Regions from separate parts of the Azoarcus sp. KH32C genome, predicted to be linked through region 4. Evidence: predicted binding sites of a transcription regulator. Region 4 holds the regulator's gene; each other region holds the start of a gene.
What was found. Region 4 encodes FliA, which starts transcription of late flagellar genes. Its sites were predicted from a motif close to CTAAAGTTNNNNNNNNNNNNGCCGNTA; they were not measured.
Positions count from the first base shown of each region.

Region 1: a site for FliA is predicted at 4,034-4,060, ahead of AZKH_RS07030 (flagellin). Genes of this name have one in related genera too.
Region 2: a site for FliA is predicted at 5,758-5,784, ahead of AZKH_RS16170 (chemotaxis protein). Genes of this name have one in related genera too.
Region 3: a site for FliA is predicted at 1,798-1,824, ahead of motA (flagellar motor stator protein MotA). Genes of this name have one in related genera too.

Region 1 is NC_020516.1:1,580,376-1,588,230, reverse strand. Features, by position in the region: gene AZKH_RS07040 (glycosyltransferase) at 1-2,665, shown strand, start outside; gene AZKH_RS07035 (flagellin) at 3,023-3,865, shown strand; gene AZKH_RS07030 (flagellin) at 4,150-4,989, shown strand; gene AZKH_RS07025 (flagellar protein FlaG) at 5,081-5,488, shown strand; gene fliD (flagellar filament capping protein FliD) at 5,507-6,904, shown strand; gene fliS (flagellar export chaperone FliS) at 6,926-7,339, shown strand; gene AZKH_RS07010 (flagellar protein FliT) at 7,348-7,686, shown strand; gene AZKH_RS07005 (flagellar hook-length control protein FliK) at 7,741-7,855, shown strand, end outside.
Region 2 is NC_020516.1:3,642,598-3,650,452, forward strand. Features, by position in the region: gene AZKH_RS16145 (DUF3135 domain-containing protein) at 12-311, opposite strand; gene AZKH_RS16150 (chemotaxis protein CheA) at 457-2,364, opposite strand; gene cheZ (protein phosphatase CheZ) at 2,418-3,281, opposite strand; gene cheY (chemotaxis response regulator CheY) at 3,317-3,718, opposite strand; gene AZKH_RS16165 (chemotaxis protein) at 3,760-4,710, opposite strand; gene AZKH_RS16170 (chemotaxis protein) at 4,735-5,688, opposite strand; gene AZKH_RS16175 (CheB methylesterase domain-containing protein) at 5,861-6,439, opposite strand; gene AZKH_RS16180 (CheR family methyltransferase) at 6,474-7,448, opposite strand; gene AZKH_RS16185 (Hpt domain-containing protein) at 7,451-7,855, opposite strand, start outside.
Region 3 is NC_020516.1:3,651,030-3,658,884, forward strand. Features, by position in the region: gene motB (flagellar motor protein MotB) at 1-828, opposite strand, end outside; gene motA (flagellar motor stator protein MotA) at 881-1,735, opposite strand; gene flhC (flagellar transcriptional regulator FlhC) at 1,890-2,435, opposite strand; gene flhD (flagellar transcriptional regulator FlhD) at 2,486-2,806, opposite strand; gene AZKH_RS16210 (diguanylate cyclase) at 3,001-5,004, opposite strand; gene AZKH_RS16215 (NUDIX hydrolase) at 5,187-5,738, shown strand; gene guaD (guanine deaminase) at 5,745-7,037, shown strand; gene AZKH_RS16225 (acetoacetate--CoA ligase) at 7,056-7,855, opposite strand, start outside.
Region 4 is NC_020516.1:3,888,536-3,896,390, forward strand. Features, by position in the region: gene parC (DNA topoisomerase IV subunit A) at 16-2,367, shown strand; gene motD (flagellar motor protein MotD) at 2,374-3,252, opposite strand; gene AZKH_RS17370 (flagellar motor protein) at 3,271-4,011, opposite strand; gene AZKH_RS17375 (RNA polymerase sigma factor FliA) at 4,037-4,813, opposite strand; gene AZKH_RS17380 (hypothetical protein) at 4,942-5,751, opposite strand; gene flhF (flagellar biosynthesis protein FlhF) at 5,836-7,386, opposite strand; gene flhA (flagellar biosynthesis protein FlhA) at 7,531-7,855, opposite strand, start outside.

The sequences.
Region 1 (7,855 bases), 2.3 Mb from region 4:
TGAAATCGACGCCGAGCTTTTCGCCGAACGGATGATCCGCAAGTGGACTTCGCGCCCCAGGTTTCATTTCGGCCTGGAATTGCGGGCGGGAGAAGAATCGCTCCTCGCCGATACGCTCGATGCGCTCGACGCGCAGCTTTACCAGGATTGGCAATTCACGATCGTCGCCCCCTTCCCCGCGCCGGACCCGGGATTCCTGAACCTGCCGCACATCCATTGGGTGACCGTCGATAGTGCGGACCAGGCGATGGCGGCACTCGAACGCGCCTTCGAACAGACAGAGTCGGACTGGATCGGATTGCTGGAGCCCGGGGTCCGCCTCGAACCGCACGCGCTCCTCGTCTATGGCGATTACATTGCCACACGGCCTTCCTGGCTCTTCGTCTATTCGGACGACGACGTCGTCAGTCCGAACGGAGAACTGGGCACTCCCCGCTTCAAGCCCGACCTGAATCTCGACTTGTTGCGGTCGATGCATTATCTCGGCAGCCTGTGCATCGTACGGCGACAAGCCTTCATGCAAGCCGGGCAGCTCGGCGACTGCAAAGGGGCGGAAGGCTACGATATCGCCCTGCGCGTGCTGGACAATTTCGGCGTCTCGACGATCGGCCACATCGCGGAAGTTCTATACCACTCCCCCGCCCTCTCGGTACGGGAAATTGCGGTCGACTCCGAGCGTGCGGCACTGGAAAACCACCTCACGCGCTGCGGCATTACCGCGAAAATCGTGGACGGACACGGCTTCGCGACGCGTCGTGTCATTTACACGCAGAACGACACGCCGAAAGTCTCCATCGCCATATTCAGCGCCAACAAGGCCGAATTCCTGGCCCCTTGCCTCGACAGCATCCAGACCCTCAGTACCTATTCGAACGTCGAAATTCTGTTGATCGACGGCGGCAACACGGACCCCGATTCCGCCGCGCTTCTGGCAAACATCGCCGCCGGGCCGACGAAGTTTCCGATCACGATTCTCGATTCCTCACAGCTGCCGAATCTGGCGGCCCGATACAATGCCGCGGCCAAGGCGGCGCAAGGCGACTATCTCGTCTTCCTGGACGACGACACCGTCATCCTGCAGGACGACTGGCTCGAACGCCTGCTGAATATCGCGATCCGCCCTGAAGTGGGGATGGTGACGCCGCGACTCGGCTATCCGGGCAGCGGAAGGATCAGGGACACGGGCCAGATCCTCGGACTCGGGGGCGCCTCGGCGCCGGCCTGGGACAACCTGCTCGAACCCGACGAACCGGGCTATCAGGGCCTTGCAACGGTCGACCGGAACGTTTCCGCGGTATCGCCCGCCTGTTTCATGGTCCGCTCGAGCCTCTTTCACGACCTGGGGGGGTTCGACGAGAAGGACTATCCGCAGGACTACCCGATCCTCGATTTCTGCCTGCGGCTGCGCAATACCAAACGCTGGATCGTATGGACCCCCTACGCGACCGTCGCCCACTACAACTCCGGGTCGCGCAACGCCGCACTGAGCGGCAATGCCCGCTTCACGCAACTCGCGGCACGCGAACAGGAAAACGAAACCCTGCTGCGCAAGTGGCTTCCGACCCTCGCGAACGACCCGTTCTACAACCGCAACCTGAGCCTGAGCACGCCCTACCAGCCGGACGCCCAATTCACCGTGCCGTGGGACACCAATTTCCACGAGCGGCGCCGGCTTCTGGGCTTTCCCATCACCGGCGGATCGGGCGAATACCGCGTCATCGCCCCGTTCCGCGCCATTTCGCAAGCCGGGCTCGCCCAAACATGCGTGATCGAACCGGCCGCCAACCAGCTGCGCATCCCGTCGCTGACAGAACTCGTCCGCGCCGAGCCCGATGTCGTCGTCATGCATCAGGCGATTACGCCGATGCATCTCGAAGCACTGGAGCGCTACCGGAAATACCGTCCTGACATCCTGCGGATCACGGGCCTGGACGACCTGATCTCCCTCTTGCCGGCCAAACATCCGCGATATCGCCAACGTTCGATCGACGTGCGCCCGCGCCTCCGGGCATGTCTGGACCTATGCGACCGCGCCATCGTCAGCACCGAGCCGCTTGCGGAACTGTGCCGCCCCCTCATCGACGACGTTGTGGTGATGCCGAACTGCCTCGAATGGGACATCTGGGGCAAGCTCGAGCCGATTCGCGCTCCCGGTGAAAAGCCGCGCGTCGGCTGGATCGGCGCCCAACAGCATTACGGCGACCTCGAGCACGTCTTTGCCGTCGTCGAAGAACTCGCCGACGAAGTGGACTGGATCTTCATGGGCATGTGTCCCCCTGAAATTCGCCCCTTCGTCAAGGAGGCTCACGGCTGGACCCACGGTCTCTCGGCGTACGCGTACAAGATGTCGACGCTCAATCTGGAGCTCGCCATCGCGCCCCTCGACCAGAACCCCTTCAACGAAGCGAAGAGCAACCTCAGACTGCTCGAGTATGGTGCGATGGGCTGGCCGGTCGTCTGCACCGATATCTATCCCTATCAGGACGCGCCCGTCGCACGCGTTGCGAACCGCCCGAAAGCGTGGATCGACGCCATCCGCGAGATCCTGTCCGACCGAGACGCGGCCCGCGAACAAGGGCAGCAACTGAGGCAGTGGGTGGAGAACGACTTCATCCTTGAGAAGCGGCTCCCTGAATGGCTCGATGCCTTCGCGAGGCAAAAGTGACCGACGCATCGCCGCCCCATCCAGACTCGGCACTTCCGCTCTGACCACCGCGCCGCGAAGCACAGCGAGCGCAGAACTGCCCCGAAAGACGATGCCGGCCTCCGCAGCCGGCATCGTCTTTTCATTTTGTCTCCCCGCAGATTCGGCGCTCCAATCAACGGTAGAACCATATTTGCCGATCACCGGCAAAAACATCCTCCTGCCTGCAAACCTTGCCGCGGCAAATTCGAGAACCGAACGAATTGACCCGGTTTTGGTCTTCATTTCTGCAGATCAAGCCTTTTCAAACGCTGGCATTCTCTTTGCTGTGGAGTATTGCAGAACACAATCACTTGAAGCCAAGTCAAGGAGGACATCATGGCTGCCACGATTAATACCAATCAGATATCGCTCAATGCGCAGCGGAATTTGAGCTCGTCACAAGCCGGCCTCGCGACCGCCATCCAAAGACTGTCTTCGGGTCTTCGCGTCAATAGCGCCAAGGATGACGCCGCCGGCCTCGCAATTTCGGAACGGATGAATGCGCAGGTGCGCGGTTTCAATGTGGCGATTCGAAATGCCAATGACGGTATTTCAATGGCTCAAACCGCAGAAGGTGCAATGCAGGCAATTACCGACAACCTGCAACGCATGCGCGAATTGGCAATCCAGGCAATGAACGGCACCGTCACGACGGGCGCCGGCAGCGATGCGGCGAATCTCGACACCGAATTCCAGCAGCTGCAATCCGAAATCGGTCGGGTCATGAGCGGAACGACGTTCAATGGCCAGGCCGCACTGAATATCACGGCCGACACGAAGTTCCAGGTCGGAGCCGGCACGGGTGCCAACGACAGCATTACCGTGTCTGCCAGCCAGGTGAGCCTGTCCGGCGCACTCACTGGCGTCACGGGCAGCGTCTCCGCCGGCTTCGCCGGGGCGAGTGCCCAAGTCGTCGCAATCGACGCTGCGCTCGACAAGGTCAATACCGCCCGAGCGAACTGGGGTGCCGTTCAGAACCGATTCCAGTCGGTGATCCAGAACCTCCAGGTCTCGTCGGAAAACATCGGTGCCGCGCGTGGCCGGATCATCGACGCCGACTTCGCCCAGGAAACCGCCAACATGACCCGAGGCCAGATCCTGCAGCAGGCCGGCACCGCGATGCTCGCCCAGGCGAACTCGATCCCGAACAACGTGCTGACGCTCCTGCGCGGCGGCTGATCCCGGATCAACCCACATCCCACCACGGGGTGGGCGGCACGGCCTTCAAGGCCGTACCGCCCGCCCCGTTTTTCTTTATCCAGGCGCGCGTGCCGCACACAAATCGCATCATGCGGGCGACGTCGTGAAAGGCTCCGATCGCAAGACCCGGTTTCGGTGAAAATTTATCTAAAGTTTTCGTTGGATGGCCCGTTATCACACTTGAGCAGAGCTACAAGGCACCACTAGGTAACCGCAAAGCCCCTGCCCCGAACATCCTAAACCTTTGAAAGACGGAGACCATCATGGCTGCAACAATCAACACCAATGCGATGTCGATGAATGCTCAGAGGAACTTGTCCACCTCGCAAAGCATGCTGGCCACGTCGGTGCAACGCCTGTCTTCCGGCCTGCGAATCAACAGCGCGAAGGACGACGCCGCTGGTCTGGCGATCTCCGAACGCATGAACGCCCAAGTGCGTGGTTTCAACGTCGCCATCCGCAACGCGAACGACGGTATCTCGATGGCGCAGACTGCTGAAGGCGCGATGCAATCGGTCACCGACAACCTCCAGCGCATGCGCGAACTGGCGGTGCAGGCGATGAACGGTACGATCACCACCGGTACCGGCAGCGACGCGGCAAACCTCGACACCGAATATCAACAGCTGAAGTCCGAAATCAACCGCGTGCTGAGCGGCACCACATTCAACGGCATCAACGCGCTGAACATTACCGCCGACACGAAGTTCCAGGTCGGTGCGGGCACCGCCACCAACGACTCGATCACGGTTTCGGCCAGCCAGGTCAGCGTGTCCGGCGCGCTCACCGGCGTCAGCGGCAGCATCTCGGGTGGTCTGGCCGGAGCCAGTGCGGAACTGGTCGCGATCGACAGCGCGCTCGACAAGGTCAATAACGCGCGCGCCAACTGGGGTGCCGTGCAGAACCGCTTCCAGTCCGTCGTGCAGAACCTGCAGGTCTCGTCGGAAAATATTGCCGCCGCCCGCGGACGGATCGTCGATGCCGACTTCGCCCAGGAAACCGCGAACATGACCCGCGGTCAGATTCTGCAGCAGGCCGGTACCGCGATGCTCGCCCAGGCGAACTCGATGCCGAACAACGTGCTGACGCTGCTGCGCGGATAACGCGGATACTTCAACACCGCATCGACGAGGGGCTGGAGTGTCCACAGGGCACTCCAGCCTTTTGCGCTAGAATGAAGCTGGAGGTTCCATTATGGCAATTGAATCCCTTGCAAGCGCCGGCCCCCCCGGTTCAATGCTCCCGGCTGCCCAATTCCAGTCGCGCCCGCTCGCTCAAGCTGCGGCCGCGTCCGGCCCCCGCCCGGAATCGACAACCACCCTGGCAGCGCAGGCTGCTTCGGCAAACACTGCGCCAAGCCAGGCTGCAGCATCCCCAACCAAGACCGATGTCGAAGACGCCGTAAAGAAGGTTCAGAAAGTCGTCGAAGCGCAGGCAAGCAATTTGCTTTTCTCGATAGACGAAGACTCGGGAAGAACGGTGGTCAAGGTCGTCGACTCAAGCACCAACGAGACCATCCGGCAAATTCCGAGCGAGGAAGTGCTTTCCATCGCCAAGGCACTCGACAAGTTGCAGGGCTTGCTGCTCCGGCAGACGGCCTGATCATTCTGGAGCAAAGACATGGCTACGATCTCCGCAGGCGGAATTGGCTCGGGACTCGACACCGCCTCGATCATTTCCCAGCTCATGTCGATCGAGCGCCAACCGATCCAGGCGCTCACGAAGCAGGTCACCTCATTCCAGTCCCGATTGTCGGCATTTGGCCAGTTGAAAGGCGGCTTGTCGGCGCTGCAGACCGCCGCCGAAGCACTCAGCAAGACCGAAAAGTTTTCCGCATTCAAGGCCACCGTCGCCGACGCGACGCTGTTCAGCGCTGCCGCGGGCACCGGCGCCACCGCCGGAAGCTACGCCGTGGAGGTCAAGTACCTCGCTCAGGCCCACAAGATCGCGTCTGCCGGCTTTGCAAGCAACACCACGACCGTCAATACCGGCACCCTGACCATCGATCTTGGCCAGCTGACCGGCGGGACCTATACGGCCGACGCGAGCAAGACGTTCTCGATCACGATCGACAGCACCAACAACACCCTCGAGGGGGTGCGCAACGCGATCAATACCGCCAAGAAGGGCGTCACGGCGACGATCGTCAATGACGGCTCCGCCTCACCGTCGCGGCTGGTCATCACGTCGAACGACACGGGGACGGCAAACACGATCCGCATGTCCGGCGTCGCCGGACTCGATTACGATCCTGCCTCAAACACCGGCTCCATGACTCAGAAGATCGCATCGCAGGACGCCCAGTTGGAGGTCGATGGCATCGCGATCACTCGTTCCACAAACGCCGTTTCCGGTGTGATTCCCGGCGTTACTTTGAACCTGACCAAAGCGAATCTCGGCAGCCCGACGACACTGACGGTCGCCTCGGACACGGACACCGTCAAGAAGAATATCGAAGCGTTCGTCAAGGCGTACAACGATCTAAATTCGATGATCAAGACGCAGACCGCTTACGATGCGAACACCAAGACGGCTGGCGCGCTGAACGGGGATTCGACGGTGCGTACGGTCGCATCGCGAATGCGCTCGGTCATCAACGAAAGCGTTTCTGGCCTCGCGAGCGGATCTTCACGCCTCGCGGACATCGGCATCAGTTTCCAGGCCGACGGCTCGCTGAAGCTGGACTCCACGAAACTCGACACTGCGCTGTCCGACCCCACCAAGGACGTCAGCACCATCTTCGGCAATGCCGCAGGCACGGCAGGCGTTGCGGCGGACATCGTGACGATGGCCAAGTCCATGCTCGGAACGGGCGGGCTGTTGAGCAACCGCACGGACGGGATCAACTCCACGATCCGCAGGCTGAACGATCGCAAGGACGCTCTCGAATCGCGCATGACGCGGATCGAATCCCGGCTTCAGGCGCAATTCACGGCACTGGATACGACAATGTCGAGCATGAATGCCACCAGCCAGTACCTTACGCAGCAACTCGCGGCACTATCCGCAAACCGTTAAGAAACATCGAGGAACATTCGAATGTTCGGAAAATTCCAAAGTCGTGCCGATGCGTATGCAAAGGTGGGGATCGAAACATCGGTGATGACCGCCGACCCGCACCAGCTGATCCTGATGCTCTTCGATGGCGCCTTGATGTCGATTGCCACGGCCGGCGCATCCATGGAACTGAAGGATATCCCGGCCAAAGGGGAGGCGATTTCCAAGGCCATCGAAATCATCTTGAACGGGCTGCGCGCAAGCCTCGACCAGGAAGCGGGGGGGGAATTGGCCGCCCGCCTAGCGGCGCTGTATGAATACATGGGCGAGCGCCTGCTCTACGCCAACCTGTACAACAGCCGTCCCGCACTCGACGAAGTCAGTAATCTTCTGCACACGCTCCGTGAGGCGTGGGCAGGCATCGCCCCCAACGCGGTGGCAACCGAAGCCGCCTGAGGCAGACCATGAGCACGCTCCCTTTGCTTGAATCGATGCACGCGCTCTCGGTCGGCATGGTCGAAGCGGCTCGCGCCAACGCCTGGGAGCAACTCGCCGCGCTCGAAGAGGAGATGGCCCGCCTGCGACGCGAGGCGATGCGGCTCGACGCGCAGCAAGACCCGGCAGCCGCGCCACTCAGCCCCGAAGACACCCGCCACAAGGCCGAGCTTCTCAGCCAGATGCTCGATAACGACCGCGAAATCCGGACCCACGTCCAACCGTGGCTTGAGAGCACCCGCAAACTGCTCTCCGCCGGCGTCCGGGACCGCGCGGTGCGCGCCGCCTACGGCGCCTTCGAACCCTGATGCCGATGCGCGCCCAAGGCGCGCCTGTGTAACGTCGGCTGAGGCTATGCAGACATGATCCCCTCCGATCTCGCCGCCCGCCTCCGCATGCTCGCCGAAGCGAGCTTCTTCGGCAGCGAACCGACGCCGCTGCAGGGGTCGGCGCGTGTCCGCGACATCCAGTCCCGGC
Region 2 (7,855 bases), 250 kb from region 4:
GGCCGGCTCCTTCAATGGACGCCGGCCGCTACGAGCAGCTTGCGCGATAGCTCGCGCAACTCCCGATTCTGGCGGTCCAGCTCGACCAGTCGCTCATGCATCATCGCGGCGAGGCATTTCATCGCGCGTTCGGGCGTTCCGGCGCGCGCCCGCTCGCAATCGATACAGTACTGCAAGGCACGCAGACGCTCGCGGACGGCGGGGGGATGACTCTCGATCAGTGCGCAGATTTCGCGATTGCGCGCGGCGAAGAATGCCTCGGGGTCGGCTTTCGCCAACGCACACCAGCGGTCGAAATCGAACTCGCCCATGATCCATCCCCCGCGCGAGGTCCATCACACATCCTTGGTTTAATCGTAGGAGTGGAACAAGGCGGAGGCAAGACGAGCCTCCGGCGGACCGTGTATTCGGTCTCGCCGGAGCAAAACCGGTTTGCGTAACCGGCTGGCGAAGAGGTCAAGCGACCTGGGCAGCTCTCCTGGACATCAGCGAGAAGCGGCTCACCCAGCGCTGGTCACCAGCGCTGCCGAGCAGTTCCTTCATGTCGATGATCAGTACGATCTGGCCGTTGGACAGCGTCGTGACACCGGCCACGCCCTTCGGACGGAAGTCGTCGAGCGACTTGATGACGGCGTCTTCGCGGCCGGCGAAGCTGTCGATGCCGAGGATGAAGGACATTTCCGCCGTCTGCATCAGCACACCGTAGCATGGCGAACGTTCCAGCGGCCAGCCGAGCAGGCTTGCGAGCGGCAGGATCGGCAACACTTCGCCCCGCACCACCATCGTCGCGCGACCGCCCACTTCCTGCACTTCTCCCGCCTCGATCGGCAGGATCTCGCGCACCATCGACAGCGGCACGGCAAACGGCTGATCGCCCAAGCGCACCAGCAGCACCGGCAGAATCGCCAGCGTCAGCGGCAGGCTGATCACGAAGGTCGTGCCCTTGCCCAGCTGCGACTGGATCTCGATGCTGCCATTGAGCTTCTGGATGTTCGTCCGCACGACGTCCATGCCGACGCCGCGGCCGGACACGTCCGACACCTTCGCCGCCATCGAGAAGCCGGGCAGGAAGATCAGGTTGAAGCTCTGGCGCTCGTCCAGCGCACTCGCTTCTTCCTCGCTGAGCAGCCCCTTCTCGACCGCCTTCGCGCGCAGGCGTTCGGCGTTCATACCGTGGCCGTCGTCGGCGACCAGGATCACGATGTGATCGCCTTCCTGGCGCGCTTCCAGGCGGACGATGGATTTTTCGGGCTTGCCGACGGCGATCCGCTCCTGCGAGTCCTCGACGCCGTGATCGACCGCGTTGCGGATCAGGTGGATGATCGGATCGGCGAGGTCCTCGATCATCGTCTTGTCGATCTCGGTTTCCTCTCCGGCGAGCACGAGTTCGACGTCCTTGCCCATGCTGCGCGCCAGATCGCGCGCGATCCGCGGATACTTCTGGAACAGGCGCCCGATCGGCTGCATACGGGTCTTCATGACCGCGTTCTGCAGGTCCGAGACGAGCAGGTCGAGCTGGCTTACGGCCAGATCGAGGGAATGCAGGGTTTCGGTGTCGTTGCGGCCGCTCAGGATGTCGCTGCGCAGCGCGTTCAGGCGGTTCTTCGTCAGGCCGATTTCGCCCGACAGGTTGAGTACCTGGTCGAGCCGCGAGGTGTCGACGCGGATCGAGTTGTCGCGCTGCTTTTCGCCCTCACGCCGCCCGGTCGTCGCCATCGCGCCTGGCTTGTCGCTCGCGCGCCGCCCGGTCGCCGCCTTGATGATCTCATCAGGCGAGACCGTGGGGCCCGACGCGACGGGAGCATGTACCGAAGCCGACGCCGGCGGCGCCGACCTGACTTCGTTGATCGTCTTCATCGGCACGCCGGTGACGGCACTGTGGAGCAGCTCCCAGTTCGGCCCGCCCGGAGCGGCGGACGATGCAGCCGCCTGCGGTTGGGCGGCCGCCGCTTGCGCCCGACCGCCGACGAGTTCGCCGGCGATCGCCTGGCGCAGACGTGCAATCAGGTCGGGGTCCGCCGGAGCGGGCTGCATCGCCTGCTCGAGGCTGCCGAACATGTCACGTACGGATGCGGTCGCTTCCATGATGACGTCCATCACTTCGGGCGTCACGTCGAGCTGGCCGTTGCGCAGGTTGTCGAAGAGATTCTCCGTCAGGTGGCACAAGGTGACCAGCTCGGTCGCATTGAGGAAGCCTGCGCCGCCCTTGATGGTATGGAAGCCCCGGAAGATCTCGTTCAGCAGTCCGCGGTCGCCTGGCGCACGTTCGAGGTCCACCAGTTTGTTGTCGACCCCGGATAGCAGGTCACCCGCTTCCATCAGGAAATCCTGAAGCAGCTCTTCCATTCCGGCGAAGTCACTCATCACGTTCTCGCTTTATTGTTCCCGGCAGACCCGCGCCTGCCTTCTTGCTGCAGTCAGAATCCCAGGCTACCGAGCAGATCGTCGACCTGCTCCTGCGTCGTAACGACGTCGTCACGGCCTTCCGAATTGATGACCGGACCGTTCATCAGACCGCCCTGCACTTCGCTGCGCATGCCCGGCGGCGCGACCTCCAGCAGAACCTGCAGCAGCTCCGTTTCGAGCTTCTGGGCGAGTTCGACGACCTTCTTGATGACCTGGCCGGTGAGATCCTGGAAATCCTGGGCCATCATGATTTCCATCAGCTGCTCGTTGGTCGCGCGGCTCCCCTGCTCCACCTGGCCAAGAAATCCGTGCGTTTCCTGCGACAGCGCCTTGAATTCCTCGATCGACAACTGGTTCGCGAACAGCTTGTCCCACTTCGCCTGCAAGCCCTTGGCGTCAGCACCCAGCTTGTTCTGGATCGGCTGGGCGATGTCGGTCGCGTTAAGCACCCGGCTCGCCGCCTGCTCCGTCATCTGCGCGATGTAGGTCAGGCGCTGGCGCGCATCGGGAATCGCCTGCACCGCCTCCTGCAGACCGTCGTCGGAGCTGAGCGAACAAAGGGTGTTATGAACTTGTCGCGTCATCTGTCCGATCCGGGTAAACACCGCTTCGCAGCTATGCTCGGACTGAGCAGCATCGGCCGGCTGCGCTGCGGCGGCCGGAGCAGCCTCCTGGACAGAAGCGGCTTCGAACTGCGCCGCCACGGAGTCGAACAGAGCCTGCAGGTCGTCGTTATCGCCGGCGGAATCCTGCTTGGGTTTCGGTTCCGCCTTGGGCGCAACCACCTGCGGTGCCGCGCCACTCGCGATGCTGTCGAACAAGGCTTGCAGTTCGTCCGAATCCCCTGCCTCATCGACCTTGAGCTTTTTCGCCATCATCGGCCTCCCTAATGTCATTCCGCACCGACTGCTCAGGCGGCCGCTGTCTTGCCCAGCTTTTCAAAGATTTTTTCTAGTTTTTCGGCCATCGTCGCAGCCGTAAACGGCTTGACGATGTAGCCGCTCGCCCCGGCCTGCGCCGCAGCAATGATGTTTTCCTTCTTGGCTTCGGCCGTCACCATCAGCACCGGCAGGTGCTTCAGATGCGGCGTCTGGCGGATCGTCTGCAGCAGCGTCAGACCATCCATGTTCGGCATGTTCCAGTCGGTGACGACGAAGTCGAACGGGCCGCTGTTGAGCTTCTGCAGCGCCACCGCACCGTCCTCGGCCTCGTCGACGTTGGTGTAGCCAAGCTCCTTGAGCAGGTTGCGCACGATGCGACGCATCGTCGAAAAGTCATCAACGACCAGAAATCTTGTCTTGGGATCGGCCATGTTGTATTTCTCCGTAATTCTCTCGGCGAGCCTGGCCCGGTTCAGTGGCCCCGTGTGAGCAGGGGACGAAGGGTGTCCGCCAGCGCGTCGGCGTCGAATTTTGCCACGTATGCGTCAACTCCGACCCGCTTTCCCATCGCCCGGTTGGCTTCGGACGAGAGCGACGAGTGCATCACCACCGGGATGCCGTCGAAACGGGTGTCGGCCTTGATGTTGCGAGTAAGTACGTAGCCATCCATCTCCGGCATCTCGGCATCGACCAGGATCAGGTCGAGCTCGTCGCTGACGTGGCGACCGAGTTGCTGAGCGTGGCTCGCCATGCCCTGCAGGCGCGTCCACGCTTCGAGGCCATTGACGGCGTGCTTGTGCTTCACGGCGAGCTTGTCGAGCACCTCGGCGATCTTGCGCCGCGCAACGCCCGAATCGTCGACGAAGAACACTTCATAGTCCTGCCCGTCGATGATCGGCGAGATGTTGCCGACCACGGCGTCGCCGAAGGTCGAGGCGAGTACCGTTTCGACATCGACAATCGAGACCAGCTTGCCGTCGGGCAGCTCTGTAATCGCGGTGATGTAGTTGTGCACATTGCCTGAAACGTTATCGGGCGCCCGCACCTTGTCCCAGTCCACGCGAATGATGCGATCGACACCCTGCACGAGAAAGCCGAGCGTCCGCTTGCTGTACTCGGTCACCATCATCGATCCGCCAAGCGGGTCGCCAGGCTGGGCCAGGCCGAGGATCTTGGAAAGCGACAGGACCGGAATGACGTTGCCGCGCAGCGAGATGAGCCCTTCGACGCCCGCCGGCATGTTGGGCGCACGTGTGATGAAGGGCGTCGTGCTGACTTCCTTCACCTTGAACACGTTGATCCCGAAGACTTCCGTGGTGCCGAGATTGAACAGCAGAATCTCCATCCGGTTCGAACCGGCAAGGCTGGTGCGGCCGTCGACGACGTTGAGCAGGCCGGATTCGTCGGTATCGTAGATCGACATGAGAGCTTCCTATGGACTCGCGAATTACTGCGCGCCGCGCTTGATCAGCCGGCGCAGGGTCTCGGCCAGACGCTGGGGCTCGAACTTGGGAACGTATTCGTCGACGCCGACCGACTTGCCCAGTTGCTGATTGGACATGCCTGACAGCGAGGAATGCATGATCACAGGGATCCCGGTAAAGCGCGGATCGGACTTGATCGACTTGGTCAGGATGTAGCCGTCCATCTCGGGCATTTCGACGTCGGTCAGCACGAGGCTGACGAGATCGCTCACCTGGCGCCCGGTCGACTGGGCGTGATGCGCCACCCGCTGCAGTTCCTCCCACGCGGCGCGCCCGTTGATCGAGCCCACGCCATGCACGCCCATTGCCTCAAGCGTGCGCTCGATCTGCTTGCGGGCGATCGATGAATCGTCGGCGAAATAGACGGCGGGCACGTCGCCTTCGATGGGCACGATGCTGCGGTAGAGATGCTGGTCTTCCTGAGGGGTCGTTTCGGCGAGGACCTTCTCGACGTCGAGCATCATGACGAGTTTGTTGTCGGCGAGTTCCGTTACCGCCGTCACCAGCCCGCCCATGTTCGCAGTGAGCATTTCGGGCGGCACGCGCATTTGCGACCAGTCAAGGCGCAGGATGGTGTCGACGGCCTCGACGAGGAAGCCCTGAGTGTGTCCGTTGTATTCGGTCACGATCATGATGTCGCGCTTCACATCGGAGCCGACCCCGACATAGCGGCCGAGATCGACGACCGGAACCAGGACACCGCGCAGGCTCACCATGCCTTCGACCGATGAGGGCATCTCGGGTGCTGCGGTGATCGCGGGTGTGCGCATGACCTCGCGCACCTTGAACACATTGATCCCGAAGGTTTCGCGGCGCCCCGTGCGCTGATCCACGCCAAGCGTGAATAGCAGGATCTCCAGCTTGTTGGTGCCGGCGAGGCGTGTGCGGGCATCGATGTTCTTCAGCAGTTCCGACATTTCACTCTCCGCTGCGCGCGGCTGCATGTTGTTCCGGGCGGCGCAGGCGCGCCGCAGTGTCAATCCTGATAACGTCTGCGCCGGGAAATACTTGAGGCGCGATGCGGCAAATACCGACGTATGACCATTTTCGCATTATGGCGCAGTGGCGGATACCGTTTTCACACGGCGGCTAGCCATTACGCGTAGCGCCATGGCCCAGGTGCCGCAGAATCTGCTGCGCCACATCCTTGAGCGTAACGACCTCGCATGCTGCGCCGAGCAGCGCCGCTTCGCGCGGCATGCCGTACACGACGCAGGAATCGTGGTCCTGGGCGATCGTCCAGCCCCCCGCCTCGCGCATCTCCAACAGACCCCGGGCACCATCCTTGCCCATCCCGGTGAGCAATACTCCCACGGCCCCCGCCCCAACCGTTCGCGCCGCCGACGAAAACAGCACGTCGACCGAAGGGCGATGGCGGTTTACCGGCTCGGCGCGAGACAAGGAACACTGCAATCCGGTGGGCGACCGGACGATCGAAAGGTGGGAATGCCCAGGGGCAATATAGACCGTGCCACCCTGGATCGACTCGCCGTCCTCGGCCTCCTTGACCTTCACGCTGCATAGGCCATCCAGGCGGCGGGCAAAGGCGCCTGTGAACATTTCGGGCATGTGCTGCACGATCAGCACCGGCGGAACGCTCGCCGGCAGGTCCGCGAGGACTTGCTTGATCGCCTCGGTTCCGCCGGTCGACGCACCGATGAAGATCACGCGACCTCCCCATGCGCCGCCATGCGCCGGACTCTTATACGTTCCCGGCATCGCTGCGTTGATAGACGGTCCGCCCCATCGAGCGGAACAGGTCGGCGGCGTGCATAAAGCTCTCGGAATGCCCCGCGAACAGGGCCCCTTCCTTGCGCAGGAGCGGCACGAAACGCTTGAGGATCGCGTACTGCGTCGTCTTGTCGAAGTAGATCATCACGTTGCGGCAGAAAATCGCATCCAGCGGCCCCTGTACCGGCCAGCTCGAATCCAGCAGGTTGATGCGACGAAAGCTGATCAGCCGCTGCAACTCGGGACGCACGCGAACCTCGCCGTCTGGCACGCCGGCGCCGCGCACGAAGTAGCGCCGCACGCGCTCGGGCGACAGGCGCAGGATCCGGTCGTCGCGATAGATGCCGCGTTCGCCATGCGACAGCACGCTGGTGTCGATGTCGCTTGCGAGGATCTGCACCGGAGGCGTCAGCGTGTCGAACGCCTCGCAGGCGGTGATCGCCAGCGAGTACGGTTCCTCGCCGGTCGAAGCCGCGCTGCACCAGATGCGGATCGTGCGCTTCTCCGCGATCTGCCGCATGCGTTCGGCCAGGATGTCGAAATGGTGCGCCTCGCGGAAGAAGGAGGTGAGATTGGTCGTCAGCGAATTGACGAAGGTTTCCCACTCCGCGCGGTCGCGCTCCAGCCGCGCCAGGTATTCGGCAAAGGTGCGGTCACCGCAGACGCGCAGACGGCGGGCCAGCCGGCTATACACCATGTCCTGCTTCGCCGGCGAAAGCACGATGCCGGCGTGTTCGTAGATCAGCTTGCGGATGCGTTCGAAATCGGCGCTCGTGAGTTCGAATTCGCGCACGCGATCTCCGGCGAGCGCGGCAGCGGCCGCAGAGGCCGCCATTGCCGCGAAGGTCAGCTCCGATGCCGTTCGCGGCGGCGTCGCCGTCTTGGGCCGCGCCGGCGTTTCCGGTGTGACGCTTTTCCCAAAGCGAGGGGGATCTCCCACAGCCATGCTCAGATTTCCTCCCATTCCTGCTCAAGGCTGCGCCGTCCCGTTCCTGCGGACTTCACCTTCGGCAACGGGGCGCCTTCGCCCCGTCGCACGCGTCCCGCGCGCTCCAGGCCGGTTGCCAGTCCATGCGATCGTTCGGCGAGTGCCGGATCGTTGAGCAATTCAGCCATCTGCCGCTCGAACTGCAGCGCCGTCGACGCCGCGCGATCAGCGAGTTCCGCATGTTCGCGCGACAGTTGTTCCAGTCTCGTCATCATCTGCTGCATATGCGCGGCAGTCTGCTGCAAGTTCACGACAGCGGTCTCGATCCGCCCTGCGGCCGCCTCCCCGCCCGTATCCGGGTGGCCGGCATCGAGCTTCAAGCCGTTCGGGTCTGCCGCGCAGGTTTGCACGGTCACGCCCATCAT
Region 3 (7,855 bases), 240 kb from region 4:
GTCGTACAGGTCCTCTTTCTTGAACGGCACCGTTTCGGCGAGCCCGACGACGCGCGCCACGCGGGCAGGATCGAGCCCGCCCGCGATCAGCTCCCGCCGCGATGCGTTGGCGCGATTCGCGGAGAGCTCCCAGTTCGAGAAACCCCGCTCGCCACCCGCGTAACGCGCGGCATCGGTATGTCCGGACAGGCTGAGACGATTCGGCACGTCGTTGAGCGCCCGCCCGATCGCTCGCAACAGATCGCGCGTGTAGGGCAACAGTTCGTCGCTCGCGGAGTTGAACATCGGACGGTTCTTTTCGTCGACGATCTGGATGCGCAGGCCTTCGGAGGTGATGTCGATCAGGATCTGGTTACGGAAGGAGCGCAATTTCGGATCGGCCTCGACGATCGCCTCGATGCGCCCCTTCAGGTCTTCCAGGCGGGCACGCTCGCGCGCCGCGTCCATGCCTTCCTTGTCGCCGACATCGCGAAAGATTTCGCGCCCCTTCGCCGCGTCGAGGTTGATTGACCGCTTACCCTCGACTTCGCCGCGCTTGCGCTGCCCGAGCGAGCGCGTCAGATCCTCGCCACCCCCCTGGATGATGCTCGAACTATCGCCCGAGCCGGTCCCGCCCTGGAACGACACCTTCAGCGGGTTCTGGAAATGGTCCGCAATGCCCTCGAGGTCGCCCTGTGCGGTCGAGCCGAGCAGCCACATCAGCAGGAAGAACGCCATCATCGCCGTCACGAAGTCGGCATAAGCGATCTTCCACGCGCCCCCATGGGCCGCCGCGGCGACCTTGTTGACGCGTTTGACGACGATTGGCTGCTGGGTATCGTCGCTCATCGCCGCGTGGGCTCCATTTCAGATGCGAATATCACGTGCATCGATCGAACCGTCAGCCCTTACGGCTCTTGATGTCCTGCTCGAGTTCCGAGAAGGTCGGACGTTCGGTCGAATACAGGACCTTGCGCCCGAATTCGACGGCGACCTGCGGCGCATAGCCGTTCATGCTCGCGAGCAGCACGAGCTTGATACATTCGAACACCTTGCCGCTTTCCTCGACCCGCTGTTCGAGCTGGCCTGCGATCGGCTGCACGAAACCGTACGACAGCAGAATACCGAGGAAGGTGCCGACCAGGGCGCCGCCGATCATCTTGCCGAGCACCGCCGGCGGTTGGCCCACGGAGCCCATCACGTTCACAACGCCCATGACCGCAACGACGATACCGAAGGCCGGCAGCGCATCGCCGGTCTTGGCCATGACGTGCGGCGCAATGTGGGCTTCCTGGTGGTGCGTATCGATCTCCTTGTCCATCAGGCCTTCGATCTCGAAGGCATTGAGGTTGCCGCCGACCATCATTCGCAGGTAGTCGGTGAGGAACTCGACCGCGTGGTGATTCGAGGTCACGGTCGGATACTTGGAGAAGATCGGACTGGAGTCGGGATTGTCGACGTCGTTTTCGATCGACATCAGACCTTCCTTGCGGACCTTCGCGAGGATCTCGTAGAGCAGGCCAAGCAGATCCATGTACATCGCCTTGGTGTAGGGAGAGCCCTTGAACACCGACGGCAAGGCGCCCATGGTCGCCTTCACGGCCTTGGGTCCGTTGCCGGCAACGAAACCGCCGATCATCAGGCCGACGATGGCGAGATATTCCATCGGCACCCACAAGGCGCCGAGACTGCCGTGGACGGAATAGGTACCGACCGAAGCCGCAAGGATGACCAGATAGCCAATGATCAAAAACACCGGGTAGCCCCTGTCGATTCATCGATGCTCGGTGCAACGTGCAGAGCAAAGTTCCGTGATTGTAACGTCACCGGATCGGGAAACTTGAATGCCAAAAAGGACAAAGGCCGCCTGCTTCCGCAGGCGGCCCCCTGAAACCGGAAACGGTGGAAAATCAGCCGGCCGTTGCGAGCGCAGCCTTTGCGGCCCGCTTCGTCTTGCCCGCGCGAGACGGCATGTTGCACAGGCCGCAGACGAATTCGTGCGTCGGGTCGTAGGCATGCGCGACAAACTTGCCGCCGCAGGTCTTGCACGGAGCAAGCTGCAGCAGGTCGGCGTCGAAGAAGCGTACCAGCGTCCATGCGCGCGTCAGGCTGAGAACGGGTTCCGTGTCCTCGGCCTCGATGTGATCGAGGTAGAGGTGATAGGCCTTGAGGATGGACTCGAGCCCCTTGAGCGCGGTTTGCGTCTGGAAGAACGAGAAGAACGCCATGAACAACGACGCATGGACGTTCGGCTGCCAGGTCATGAACCAGTCGGTGGAAAACGGCAGCATCCCCTTCGGGGGCGACATGCCGCGGATTTCCTTGTAGATCTTCAGCAGACGTTCGCGGCTGAGCTTGGTCTCGGCCTCCAGCATCTGCATGCGCGCGCCCAGGCGCACCATCTCGGCTGCGCGTTGGATGTCTTCCGCTTCTTCGATGATGCTCTTGTTCTTCATCTTCATCTCCTTTACGCCGGTGCGACGGCACGGCGCGCCCGCAGCGCGGGCTATCCGGCCAGCCCCTTCACGGGTTTGCCCGCTGCGATGATGGCCGCATGCAGGCTGGAGCTGGTCGCATCCCTGCCTTTGCCGGCCAGCAGGCCGGTAAGCAGGGTGTCATCGAACCTGAACGTGGGCAGCAACATCTGGCTGTTGGCCATCTTGACCAGCTTGGCCGACGTCAGCCCTTCGATCAGGTCGGCAATCTCATTGCCAATGCCAAGGCGGAACATCGCGGTTTCGCGGTCGCTGCGCAGCATCTGCTGCGCCAGCATCAGATAGGCGAGGTTCAGTTCCTGGATTTCTGCCTGAAAATCGGGCCGTTTCATTAATGCTCCCATTCAGGGACAAGCGCGCCAAAGTTAAAGTTATTTGTTAGGAAATGCAAGTAAAGCGCCGTAAACTATTGTTGCGTCGGCACAACGGGCTATCCCTTACTGCTAGCAAGGTTTTGTTGTCAAACGAGTAAACCGGATTCATATACTCGTTTGTCATCCATGCTGATTTCAGGCGTCTCGCGCGTTCACGCGTCGCGCGGAGCAAGCTCCTGCGTCTTTTCGAGCGACTGGACAGAGGCGATGCAGTTGCGTCCGCGCTGCTTCGCGAGGTAGGCGCCGCGGTCGGCTTCCTTGATCAGCGCATCGACGTCGACCATGCCCCGCACCCGCATTGCGACCCCGATGCTCCCACTGATCGGCAGCCGGTCTTCGCCCGCCTTCAGCGCGAGACTATCCAGCGCCATGCGAAGCCGCTCGGCGCAGCTCAGGGCGCGAGCAAGATCGGTTTCGGGGCAGATCGCCAGGAATTCGTCACCGCCGGTACGACAGATCACATCCTGTCCCCGGAGTGCGCCGCGCAATGCTTCGGCGGCACGCCGCAGCACCTCGTCGCCGACGTCGTGGCCGTAGGTGTCGTTGATCTGCTTGAAATTGTCGATGTCGATGATCATGCACGACAGCGGCCGCCCCCAGCGGCTCGCCGACGCCCATTCCTGCTGCACACGATCGAGCGCGTAGCGGCGGTTCGGGAATCCGGTCAGCGCGTCGGTGAGGGCCGCCTCCTGCAGACGGCGGTTGGTCACCGCGAGCTGGGCGGCGAAGTGGCGGATTTCCTCGCGTTCGCGCTCGAGCTCCTGCTGCAGGCGCACCACGCGCAGCCCGGCGCGCAGCCGCGCGGAGAGCACGCGCGGCCTGACGGGCTTGGTGACGAAGTCGTCGGCACCGGCATCGAAGGCTTCAATGAGGCGCTCGTCATCGCCCTGATGGGTGAGCAATACGATGTAGATCGCCTGCCCCACGCGCGTCTGCCGCAGCGCGCGCGTGAGCTCGGGACCGCTCATCCCGGGCATGTCCCAGTCGAGGATCATCATCTGCGGCTGCAGTTCGAGCGCGAGCTCCATGCCCTGCCGACCGTCGCCAGCCTCGAAGACTTCGAAGCTGCCTTGCTCGAGCACACCCCGCAGGCTGGTGCGCGTGCGGGGCTCGTCATCGACAATCAGTATCCGCGGATGAGCCGGATCGATGTGCCGCACCGGCTCGGGGTCCTCAGCCGGGGCTTGGGCAGCGGGCGCCGGATCGCTCGCTCCAAGCTCGCCGGGTAGCTCCCCTGGATCACCTTGGGCAAGCTCCGAAAAACTCGGTGCCTTCTTCTGCTCGAGTTGCAGCAGCGTCCCCCACTCGACCCACAGCCGGATGATGCGGTCGCAGTCGAAAAGAAGGTTCTCGCGATTGAAGCGCAGGCGTGCGCCGGCAGCGAGGAGCCGCGGCATCATCGCGCTGCGCGCGCTTTCGTCGGCGAGGCAGATGGCGGCGATGCAGCGGGCCGCCGCCATGCATTCGACGAGCAGGCGCAGCCGGGCCGCCTCCGGATACTCCGCGCCCTCGCGAATCTCCGCATGGCCGGCGGCATCGACGAAAACCGTCGGCAGCCCCCAGTCCGCCAGCATCGCCCCGGTCAGTTCGACGTGGCTCAGCGCGAACTCTTCCTGCTCCAGCACGACGAGCGGGAGCGCATTGGCTTGGCGCGCCGCGTCGAGGACGCGGGCGTAGTCGAAGGGGTAAAGGGTCGCGAGCGACAACTCCCCGACGCGGCTCAGCAGTCCGAGGCTGAATAGTTCGTCGGGGGCACCGCAGCGGGTGCGCTCGGCGAACACCTGCATCGCCAAGCCGATCGCGAGCGAGGAATTCCAGAACGCGTTGTAGTCGAAGCCGCGGCAGTTGCCGTGCCGATGGTTCGACAGCAGCGAGAAGCCGAGCACCATGGTCCGTACGGCTGGCAAGCCGAGGATCATCAGCGCATCCTGAACGGAGGCGACGGGACGGCGGCTGCTCGCGAGGAGTCCGTTGGCGGCCTTGATGATGCGGCCGACGAAGGCGGGGTCCCCGCTGATGACGCGCGCGAGTTCGGCGATCGACACGTCCTGTTGCCGCGTGAGCCGGATCACGGCGAGCGCGACGCCCTTCGGCGAAGGCAGGTCGCCCGAGGCGCGGATCTGCTCGAAACGGTTCATGTCGATCGGAGGAGGCATGAAGACGATACCTTTGCCGGATGTCTGCGCTCCCTGCGGTGCAGCATCACGGACAGCGCAAATTCAAGACCGCGCACTGTACCGCGTCGCGGCGACGGATGTCACGGCACTGCGCCACTCTGGCGAGTGAATAGTGCCTGCAGAGGTTAAAATCGCAATTCACGAAGAATTCGGTCCCCAAGATGAAGTTCTGCTCAAACTGCGGCGCCCCGGTCACACTACGCATCCCGCCCGGCGATACGCTGCCGCGCCATGTCTGCACGAATTGCGGCAGCATCCATTATCAGAACCCGAAGATCGTGGTCGGCGCCGTGCCCGAATGGGAGGACCGCATCCTGCTGTGCCGCCGCGCGATCGAGCCGCGGCACGGCTTCTGGACGCTGCCCGCCGGCTTCATGGAAAACGCCGAGACCACGGCCGAAGGGGCCGCACGCGAGACGCTCGAGGAAGCCTGCGCACGCGTCGAGGTGGGCGACATGTTCACACTGATCAACGTGCCGCACATCAGCCAGGTGCATATCGTCTACCGCGCCCGCCTGCTCGATCTCGATTTTCGGCCCGGCGAGGAGTCGCTGGACGTGGCCCTGTTCGAGGAGAAGGACATCCCCTGGGACGACATCGCCTTCCGCACGATCTCGATGACGCTGCGCCATTACTTCGAGGATCGGAGGAAGGGCAGTTTCGGATTCCACACCGGCAGCATCCCGCCGATTGCCGAACCCCACCTCCCCTGACCCATCGTGCGAGCGATCCGCGGCGAAATCCTCCACTTCCTCGATGATCCGGCCGACCGCGGCGTCGAGGCGCTGGAGTATTTTGCGGACGGACTGCTGATCATTCGCGATGGACGTGTCGCCGAAGCGGGGCCGGCGGAGGAACTGCTCGCGAAGCTGCCGGCGGGGACACCGGTCGACGACCGTCGCGGGAAGCTGATCCTGCCGGGATTCATCGACACGCACATCCATTTTGCGCAGGCGGACATCATCGCGAGCCACGGGGAGCAGTTGCTCGAATGGCTCGGCAAGTACACCTACCCGGCCGAACGGCGCTTCGCCGACCCGGGCCATGCCGCCGCGGTCGCGGATTTTTTTTGCGACGAGCTGCTGCGCAATGGCACGACGACCGCGATGGCCTTCCCGACGGTACATGCGGCCTCGGTCGATGCGCTGTTCGCGGCGGCGGCCGAACGACGGATGCGGCTGATCACGGGCAAGGTGCTGATGGACCGCAATTGCCCAGACTTCCTGCGCGACACGGCGGCGCGCGGCTATGCGGAATCGCACGCGCTGATCGAGAAGTGGCATGGCCGCGACCGGCTGCTGTATGCCGTGACACCGCGCTTCGCGGCGACCTCGACGCCGGAGCAGATGGCGCTCGCCGGGCGCCTGTTCGTCGAGCACCCTGGGGTCTATCTGCAGTCCCATGTGGCCGAGAACCGGCGCGAGGTGGCGTGGGTGGCCGAGCTTTATCCCGAAGCTCGGAGCTATCTCGACGTCTATGACCGCTTCGGCCATGTCGGGCCGCGCAGCGTGTTCGCGCACTGCCTGTGGCTCGACGATGCGGATCGCGCGCGAATGGCCACGGCCGGCGCGGCGATGAGTTTCTGCCCGACCTCGAATCTCTTTCTCGGGTCGGGGCTCTTCGATCTCGATCGCGCCCATGCCGCAGGTGTGCGGGTCGGGATCGGCAGCGATGTCGGCGCGGGGACGAGCTTTTCGATGCTGCAGACGCTCAACGAGGCCTACAAGGTGCTGCAGTTGAACGGACAGTCGTTGTCGGCGGAGCGGGCCTTCTACCTCGCGACCTTGGGTGGCGCGCGCAGCCTGTATCTGGACGACAGGATCGGCAGTTTCGCGCCGGGGCGGGAGGCGGATTTCGTCGTGCTAGACCCGGCGGCGACGCCGCTCCTCGCGCGGCGAAATGCCACCTGCCACACGCTCGCCGAGCGCCTCTTCGTGCTGATGATGCTGGGCGACGATCGCGCGGTCGCGGAAACCTGGGTGATGGGCGAGCCGGCGTGGCGCCGGCCGTAAGCTCGCGACGGTTTCTTCCTACGAGGCCAGTTCCGGCCGATTCTCGAACAGAGCCAGGGCCTCGGGGTTCGCGAGGGCCTCGATGTTCTTCACCGGCTTGCCGTGCACCACATTGCGCACCGCGAGTTCGACGAGCTTGCCGCTCTTCGTGCGCGGAATGTCCGTGACCTGGACGATCCGGGCGGGCACATGGCGCGGCGTCGCGTTGTCGCGGATCGCCTGCTTGAGGCGGGTGGCGAGCGCGTCGTCGAGCGTGAGCCCTTCGCGCAGGCGCACGAAGAGGATCACGCGGACGTCGGTCGGGTCCTGCGGCGGCCAGTCCTGGCCGATCACGATCGACTCGAGGATCTCGGGCAGCTTCTCGACCTGGCGATAGATCTCCGCGGTGCCGATGCGCACGCCGCCGGGGTTGAGCGTCGCATCTGAACGGCCGTGGATGATCAGGCCGCCGTGCTCGGTGATTTCACAGAAGTCGCCATGGCACCAGACGTTCGGGAAGCGCTCGAAGTAGGCTGCATGGTACTTGGCGCCGTCCGGGTCGTTCCAGAAGCCGATCGGCATGCACGGGAAGGGTTTCGTGCAGACGAGTTCGCCCTTGTCTGCCGTGATCGGATGGCCTTCGTCGTCCCACACTTCGACCGCCATGCCGAGGCCGCGGCACTGGATCTCGCCGCGCCACACGGGCATGGCCGGATTACCGAGGACGAAGCACGAGACGATGTCGGTGCCGCCGGAGATCGATGCAAGCTGGACGTCGCGCTTGATCGAGTCATAGACGAAGTCGAAGCCTTGTGGCGCGAGCGGGCTGCCGGTGGAGA
Region 4 (7,855 bases):
TCGATGCACCGCTCCATGACCACAGACACGCTGGACCTCTTCAACTCTGCGCCGCCGGCGCCTCCCGCCCCGCCCGCTGCGGGCGATGGCCACGACGCGCCTCCGCCCGACGACGGCACCCTCGCGCTCGACCGCTATGCCGAGCGCGCCTACCTCGCGTACGCGATGAGCGTCGTGAAGTCGCGCGCGCTGCCGCAGGTCGAGGACGGCATGAAGCCGGTGCAGCGGCGCATCCTCTTCGCGATGAACGAGATGCGCCTGTCGTCGACGTCGAAGCACGTGAAATCCGCGCGCGTCGTCGGCGACGTCATCGGCAAGTACCACCCGCACGGCGACTCCAGCGTCTATGACGCGATGGTCCGCGTCGCGCAGGACTTCTCGCTGCGCTACCCGCTCGTCGATGGCCAGGGCAACTTCGGCTCGCGCGACGGCGACTCCGCGGCGGCGATGCGTTACACCGAATGCCGCCTGACCCCGATCGCGGAACTGCTGCTCGCCGAGATCGACCGCGGCACCGTCGACTTCGTGCCGAACTACGACGGCGCCTTCGAAGAGCCGCAGCTGCTGCCCGCGCGCCTGCCGTTCGTGCTTCTCAACGGCGCATCGGGCATCGCGGTCGGCATGGCGACCGAAATCCCGCCGCACAACCTGCGCGAAGTGGCCGATGCCGCCTGCCACCTGATCCGCAACCCGGACGCCGGCCTCGACGACATCCTGCCGCTCCTGCCGGGCCCCGATTTCCCCGGCGGCGGCCAGCTGATCTCCTCGCCCGAAGCAATCCGCGACGCCTACACGGGCGGTCGTGGCAGCCTCAGGATGCGCGCGCGCTGGCACGTCGAGGAACTCGCCCGCGGCCAATGGCGCGTGATCGTCGATGAGCTGCCGCATGGCGTGTCCGCCGCGGGCGTGCTTGCCGAGATCGAAACCCTGACCAACCCGCAGCCGCGCGCCGGCAAGAAGGAAGTCAGCCAGGAACAGAAGAACCTCAAGCAGCTCGTACTGGGCGTCGTCGAGACCGTGCGCGACGAATCGAGCGACAAGGCGCCGGTGCGTATCGTGCTGGAGCCGCGCTCCTCGCGCCAGAGCCGCGACGAATTCATGGCGGTGCTGCTCGCGCATACCAGCCTCGAAACCTCGGTCTCGCTCAACATGACGATGATCGGCCGCGACGGCCGTCCGCAGCAGAAGAACCTCGTGCAGATCCTGCGCGAGTGGATCGACTTCCGCTACGTCACCGTCGACCGCCGCACGCGCCACCGCCTCGACGAAGTCGATCGCCGCCTCCACATCCTCGAAGGCCGCATGATCGCCTTCCTGCACATCGAGGAAGTGATCCGCGTGATCCGCGAGTCCGACGAACCGAAGCCCGCGCTGATCGCCGCCTTCGGCCTCACCGACATCCAGGCCGAGGACATCCTCGAGATCCGCCTGCGCCAGCTCGCACGCCTCGAAGGTTTCAAGATCGAGAAGGAACTCAACGAGCTCAAGGAAGAGCGCGACGGCCTGCAGCACATCCTCGACAGCCGCGCCGCGATGACGCGCCTGATCCTGAAGGAAATCACCGACGACGCGAAGAAGTACGGCGACGACCGCCGCACCGTGATCGAGACGGTCGCCGCCGCGGCGCCCGCCGAACTCGCTGTCGCCGACGAACCGGTCACCGTGATCGTGTCGAAGAACGGCTGGGTGCGTTCGCGCCAGGGCCACGGCATCGACGCCGCCGCAATCAGCTACAAGGCGGGCGACTTCGCCTTCGTCGTGATCGAGACGCGCACGACCTGGCCGCTCGTCGTCATCGACACCAACGGCCGCGCCTACACCGTGCGCGTGTCGGACCTGCCCGGCGGCCGCGGCGACGGCGCGCCGATCGCGACGCTGGTCGACTTCCAGGACGGCGGCAAGCTCGCGCAGGTGCTTACCGCCGAGCCCGAATCGACCTGGATGTTCGCGAACTCGGGCGGCTACGGTTTCATTTGCACGCTCGGCGACGCGACGAGCCGCCAGCGTGCGGGCAAGGCCTTCATGACGCTCGAAAAGGGCGAAAAGGTGCTCGTGCCAGCGCGGGTGATCGGCGACAAGATCGCCGCCGTGTCCGAGAACGGCCGCATCCTCGTCTTCATGCGCAGCGAGATGAAGGTTCAGGCGGGCGGGCGCGGCGTCATCGTAATGACGCTCGACGACGATGAGGCGCTCGTCGCGGTCGCCGTGCCGGCGGACGACGCGGTGCTGAAGGTCGAAGGCATCGGCCGCGGCAGCAAGCCCGCTACCGTCGAACTGAAGCCGGCGCAGCTTGCCGGCCTCGTCCACCGCCGCGCCCGCAAAGGCATGGCGCTGGCGATCAAGCTCAAGCCCTCGTCGCTGTCCTGAACGGCGCTATCTGGGGGCCTCGTTACCGCCGGCTGAAGACGCCGGCGGCGGCGCCTCTCCGGGCAGGATCGAGCGGATCGGATCGCCCTCCCGGATCTGACCGGGCGCCCGCGGCGGACGCTCGCCCGTCATCGATTCGATCAGGATGCCGACGCGCCGGTTGCGCGCCCGCCCCTCCTCGTTGGTGTTGTCAGTCACCGGGCGTTGATCGGCATAGCCCGCGGCCGTGAGCCGCGTGCCAATCACGCCGGACTCGATGAAAAGCCGCACCACCGACGACGCCCGCACGGCCGACAGCTCCCAGTTCGACGCAAAGCGCGTGTTGCTGATCGGGATATTGTCGGTGTGCCCCTCGACGGTGATCGGAAACTCCGCCCGCGCGAGTACCTGCGCCACCGCACGCAGCACCGTCACCGCTGACGGCGCGAGGGTTGCATCGCCCGGCTGGAAGAGGACGCTGGCGTTGATCTCGACCGTGATTCCGCGCGCCCCCTCGGTCACGTGGACCTGCCCGCCACGCGTGAGCGGCTCGAGCACCTTGCGGATATCCTCGGCCATCGTCGTCATGCGCTTCACCTCGGTCTGGCGGCGCACCTCGATCTCTTCGTTGCTGGGCTTGGCCGGCGTTATCGGACGGGTCGGCGTGACGTTCGGCGGCGTCGCGATCACCGGATCGCCCGGTTCGTTGACGGTCACATTACGGAACGCGCTGATCAACGAATCCGACAACACCCGATACTTGCCCTCGTTCACCGAGGACAGAGCATACATCACGACGAAAAACGCGAACAGCAGCGTGATGAAGTCCGCATAGGACACGAGCCAGCGGTCGTGGTTTTCGTGGTTGATTTCGTCGCTCTGGCGGTGCCGGCGATTGCGTCGCATGGCGAGCCTCCTGCCCGATCAGGCCACGTAGCCCTGCATCCGGCTTTCGATGATGCGCGGATTATCGCCGTTGGCGATGCCGACGAGACCGTCGACGAGCATCTCGCGCTGCGACACGGCAGTGGCGATGTGGGCCATGAGCTTCTTCGACATCGGCAGGAAGATGAGGTTGGCCGATCCCACACCGTAGATCGTCGCGACAAAGGCGACCGCGATCCCGGCGCCGAGCTTCGAGGGATCGGAGAGGTTCTCCATCACGTGGATCAGTCCCATCACGGCGCCGAGGATGCCGATCGTCGGCGCATAGCCTCCCGCGGCCTCCCAGATCCGTGCCGCCTGCCGCATCTGCGCGGCCCAGGCGTCGATCTCGACTTCCAGCACCTCACGCAAGCGCTGCGGCTCGACGCCGTCGATCAGCAACTGCAGGCCCTTGCGCACGAAGGGATCGGCAATGCGCGGCAACTGCGCCTCGAGCGAGAGCAGCCCTTCCTTGCGCGCGGTCATGCTCCAGCTCGCCGTCTGGCGGATCAGCTCGACATGCGTCGAGGTCGGCGGCACGAACACCCATTTCGTCATGCGGATGCCTTGGCGGAACACCGGTAGCGGGCTCTGCAGCATCACCGCGCCGAGCGTGCCTCCGATGACGATCAGAAATGCGGTCGGCTGAACGAGCGAGGCGATGTGCCCGCCCTCGATCACCTGTCCGACGAGGATCGCCGCGACCCCGAGGGTGATGCCGATGAGGCTGATCCTGTCCATGGTCCCGATCCCCGGACGGCCCCGTTCAGGCGCCCGCTGCCGGCGTCTTCGGCGGACGTCCGCGACGCGCCCCCGTACCCGAGCCCGGCGCCGGCGTGCCCATCACGCGCGAACGCAGCCGCGCCACGGCCTGGCTATGCAATTGGCACACACGCGACTCCGACACCCCGAGCACCTCTCCGATCTCGCGCAGGTTCAGCTCCTCGTCGTAATACAGCGCCATCATCAGCTTTTCGCGCTCGGGCAGATCGTCGATCGCCTTCACGAGCGCGCTGCGCATGTTGGCCTGTTCGAAGAGGTCGGCCGGATTCGACTCATGTTCGCCGAGATGGCGCTCGAAGTAGTCCTCGCCTTCCTCGTCGGTGAAATCCTCGAAATACACGAGCTGGTGGCCGCGCGCGTCCTGCAGCATGCGTTGGTAATCGGCCAGCGGCATGCCCATGCTTTCGGCGAGCTCGATCTCGGTCGGCGGGCGGCCATTCTGCTGTTCGAGGCTGTGGATGGCGCTTTCGATGCGCCGCATGTCGCGCCGCATGCTGCGCGGCAGCCAGTCATTCTCGCGCAGGCCGTCGAGCATCGCGCCGCGGATGCGCTGCACGGCATAGGTCTCGAACTGCGCACCGAGACCGTCCTCGTAACGGCCGATCGCGTCGAGCAGACCGACCATGCCGTTCTGGATCACGTCGTCGATGTGCACGCTCGCCGGCAGCTTCGCCATCAAGTGGTAAGCGATGCGCTTGACCAACGGAGCGTAGGCCTCCACGAGATGATTCTTGTCGAGATTTCCGTCAGCGTCGTACATCCACTTCGCCTGTATCTTCTTGCGGCCAGAGTTGTGGTTCGGACGATCGGAGAGACCGCCGGACTGCCATTGTCCCGCAGCGGCGATCCCATTGCCAGAAGCTTTGCCAGAAGAATAGGTGAAGGGAATCATGTCCGCGACCCGAGCGCAGCGGCCGCCCGCGGATGGCGCAGCCCGCAGCTCATCAGCCGACGCAGGAAGGCCGCCTCGGCGTCGCGCGGCGAAGCTTCGGTGAACTCGGCATTGAGCCCGCCACCCACATCGTCGCGCTCCACTTCGCCGAGCCACGCGAGCGGCACGCCGACATGGTGCGCAACCAGCCCGTCGAGGCTCGTGAAGAAGGCCTTCGCGTCGGCACGACCGCGCGCACCGGTGACCGCGACGTGGATAGAACCGGCGCCTGCAGCCGCAAGACGCTTGATGACCTGGTAGGCCTCCGTCGCCCCCCGGTGGCTCGCCTCCGCGACGACCAGGCGGCGGGGCGCGGCGAAGATGAAGGGCGAAGGATCGCCCGCCGCTTCGTAATCGGAATGCACGAGGATGAAGCTCGCCGGCCGCATCAGCGCACGCAGCGCCTGCAGCAGCGTTTCGCGCCGCTCGCCGTCGAGGAGCGGCAACGCGAGCGCAGCCGCCGCCACCGGCACGCGGCCGAGCAACCCGGGCAGGGCCTGGACGAGATCGCGCGGCTGCACGCCCGCGCCGAGCACGCCCAGCAGATCGCTGCCCGGCTGCTCACCCACGAGATGCGCAAGCGAGCGCTCGCCGCGCACCTCATCGAGCATCAGCACGCGCTCGCGATGACCGGCGATGCGATGCGCCGCACGCAGCGCGATCTGGGCTGGATTGCGCCCGGCCGCATACAGCGCCACCACCACCGGCGGCGCCCGCCGGAAAAGCCGACGCAGGCCGGCTGCCTGGTCTTCGTGCGGGTCGATCATGTCAGGTCTCCCGCCGGGCAGCCCCAAGGGAGTCCTGCGCCCCCTCGGGGGGCAGCGAAAGAAGTGAGCGTGGGGGCAGTCATCTCAGGCTCCGCCGGCCGCGAGCATCAACGCCGCCTCGTCCCCGCGCAGCTTCCACGGCGAATCGGCCGCCTGCACGCGCAGCGCGCGGTGCAGCAGATACGCCCGATTCGGAAGATGCAGATCCTCCGGCACCCGCTGGCCGTTCGCGACATAGAACACGTCGAGCTGGCTGCTCACGGCCACGTCGAGCGCCGGCGCGAGGGACGCGGCTTCGTCGACCTTGGTCAGGATGCAGCCGGCGAGATCCGGTCCGCGGTAGGCACGCACGACGTCGGCCAGCGTGTCGCCGCGGCAGGTGGAATTGAGCAGCAGCAGGCGACGCACGTTACCCGCGCCGGACAGCAGGGCCGCCTGCTCGGCGACCATGCGGTCGCGCTGGCTCATGCCCATCGTATCGATCAGCACGATGTGGCGATTGCGCAGCTCGGCGAGCGTCTGGCGCAGATCGGACGCGTCGCGCACCGAGAACACCGGCACGCCGAGGATCCGGCCGTAGATGCGGAGCTGTTCCTGGGCGCCGATCCGGTAGCCGTCGGTCGTGATCAGCGCGACCTTCTCGGCACCATGGCGCACGACGCAGCGTGCGGCAAGCTTGGCCGTGGTCGTCGTCTTGCCGACTCCGGTCGGGCCCACGAGCGCGTAGACGCCGCCGCGGTCGATGATGTCGGCGTCGGAAGCGATCGCGCCCAGACCGCGGGCGAGCGCATTCTTGACCGCGGCACGCGCCTCTTCGGGCGTCGCGTCTTCGGCGACGGATTCGGCCAGGCGGCGCGCGAGCACGCCGGAGAAACCGGCTTCAAGGAGCTCGCCGACGATCTCGGCACGGGCCGGGGCCTTGCGCCGCGTCTCGCCCCACGCAAAACCCGCGAGCTGACGTTCGATCATCGCGCGGATGCCGGCGAGTTCGCCCATCAGCTGGGCGTTCGCTTCCTGCAATGCGCGCACGCGCTCGTCTTCAGCCGCAGGGGCAGAAGCCCGCGCAGCGGCTTCGGCAACCGGCTGCGGCGCCACGGGCTGAACCTTGCGGGCCGCGGGTGCCGGCGCGAACTCGCGCTGCGATGCGGGCATTTCGGGCATCGGGGCTTCCGGCATCGCCCAGTCGTCCGCAGCGTATTCCGCCGCGTAGCGGTCTTCGATCTCGGCCTCGCGCCGACGCATCACGTAGTCGGCGGTCTCGACGCGCGGCGGGTTGAACGGGCGGATCACCGGCGCCTTGCGCGGCGGCGGCGAGGGGGGCGAGAGCGGCTGCGCGGGCGCGGAGCGGCCCGACAGGCTCACCTGGAAGTCGTCATCGTCGAAGTCGAGCATCGCCGGCCGGCTGGACGCGGGCGGCGGCGCCGGACGGCGCTCCATCGCGGGCTGCGGCGCAACCGGCGCGGCTGGCCTCGCAGCGCCCGGCAGCGAACCGACCTCGTCGGCGGGCAGCGCAAGGATCTCGACTCCCCCTTCGACCGCGCGGTTCGACAACACGATCGCATCGGCACCGAGTTCGGCCTTCAGGGCACGCAGAGCCTCACGGGCGGTTTGGGCGAAATAGCGCTTGACGTTCATTTTGACTCTCCCGACTGCTACGCATCTCGCGCAGCATGGAGCCGATTATGGACGGCGAGGCTCGACTCGATAGCGTGGAATAAACCGGGTTTCCCCCCGCTAATCCGCCGCCGGCGAGATCTGGCGTTCAGGCCGGAACGAGGCTCAGCGCCCTGCTCCGCCGACCATCGCGCTCACGCGGATCGTGCGGGTTTCCGGCACTTCGGAGTTCGCGATCACCTTCAGCGAGGGTACGGCACGGCGCAGGAAGCGCGACAGCAGCCAGCGCAGTTGCGGCGGCACGAGCAGCACCGGCGGCAGGCCGATGTCCTCCTGGCGCTGCGAGGTTTCCGCGACGTGGCGCAGCAGTCCGTCGGCGAGACTCGGCTCGATCACCGCGCCCTCGCCGCCGCCGGAGGTCATCGCCTGCATCAGGATGCGTTCGAGCGTCGGATCCAGTGCCATCACCTGAACGTCGGAATTGCCCGGG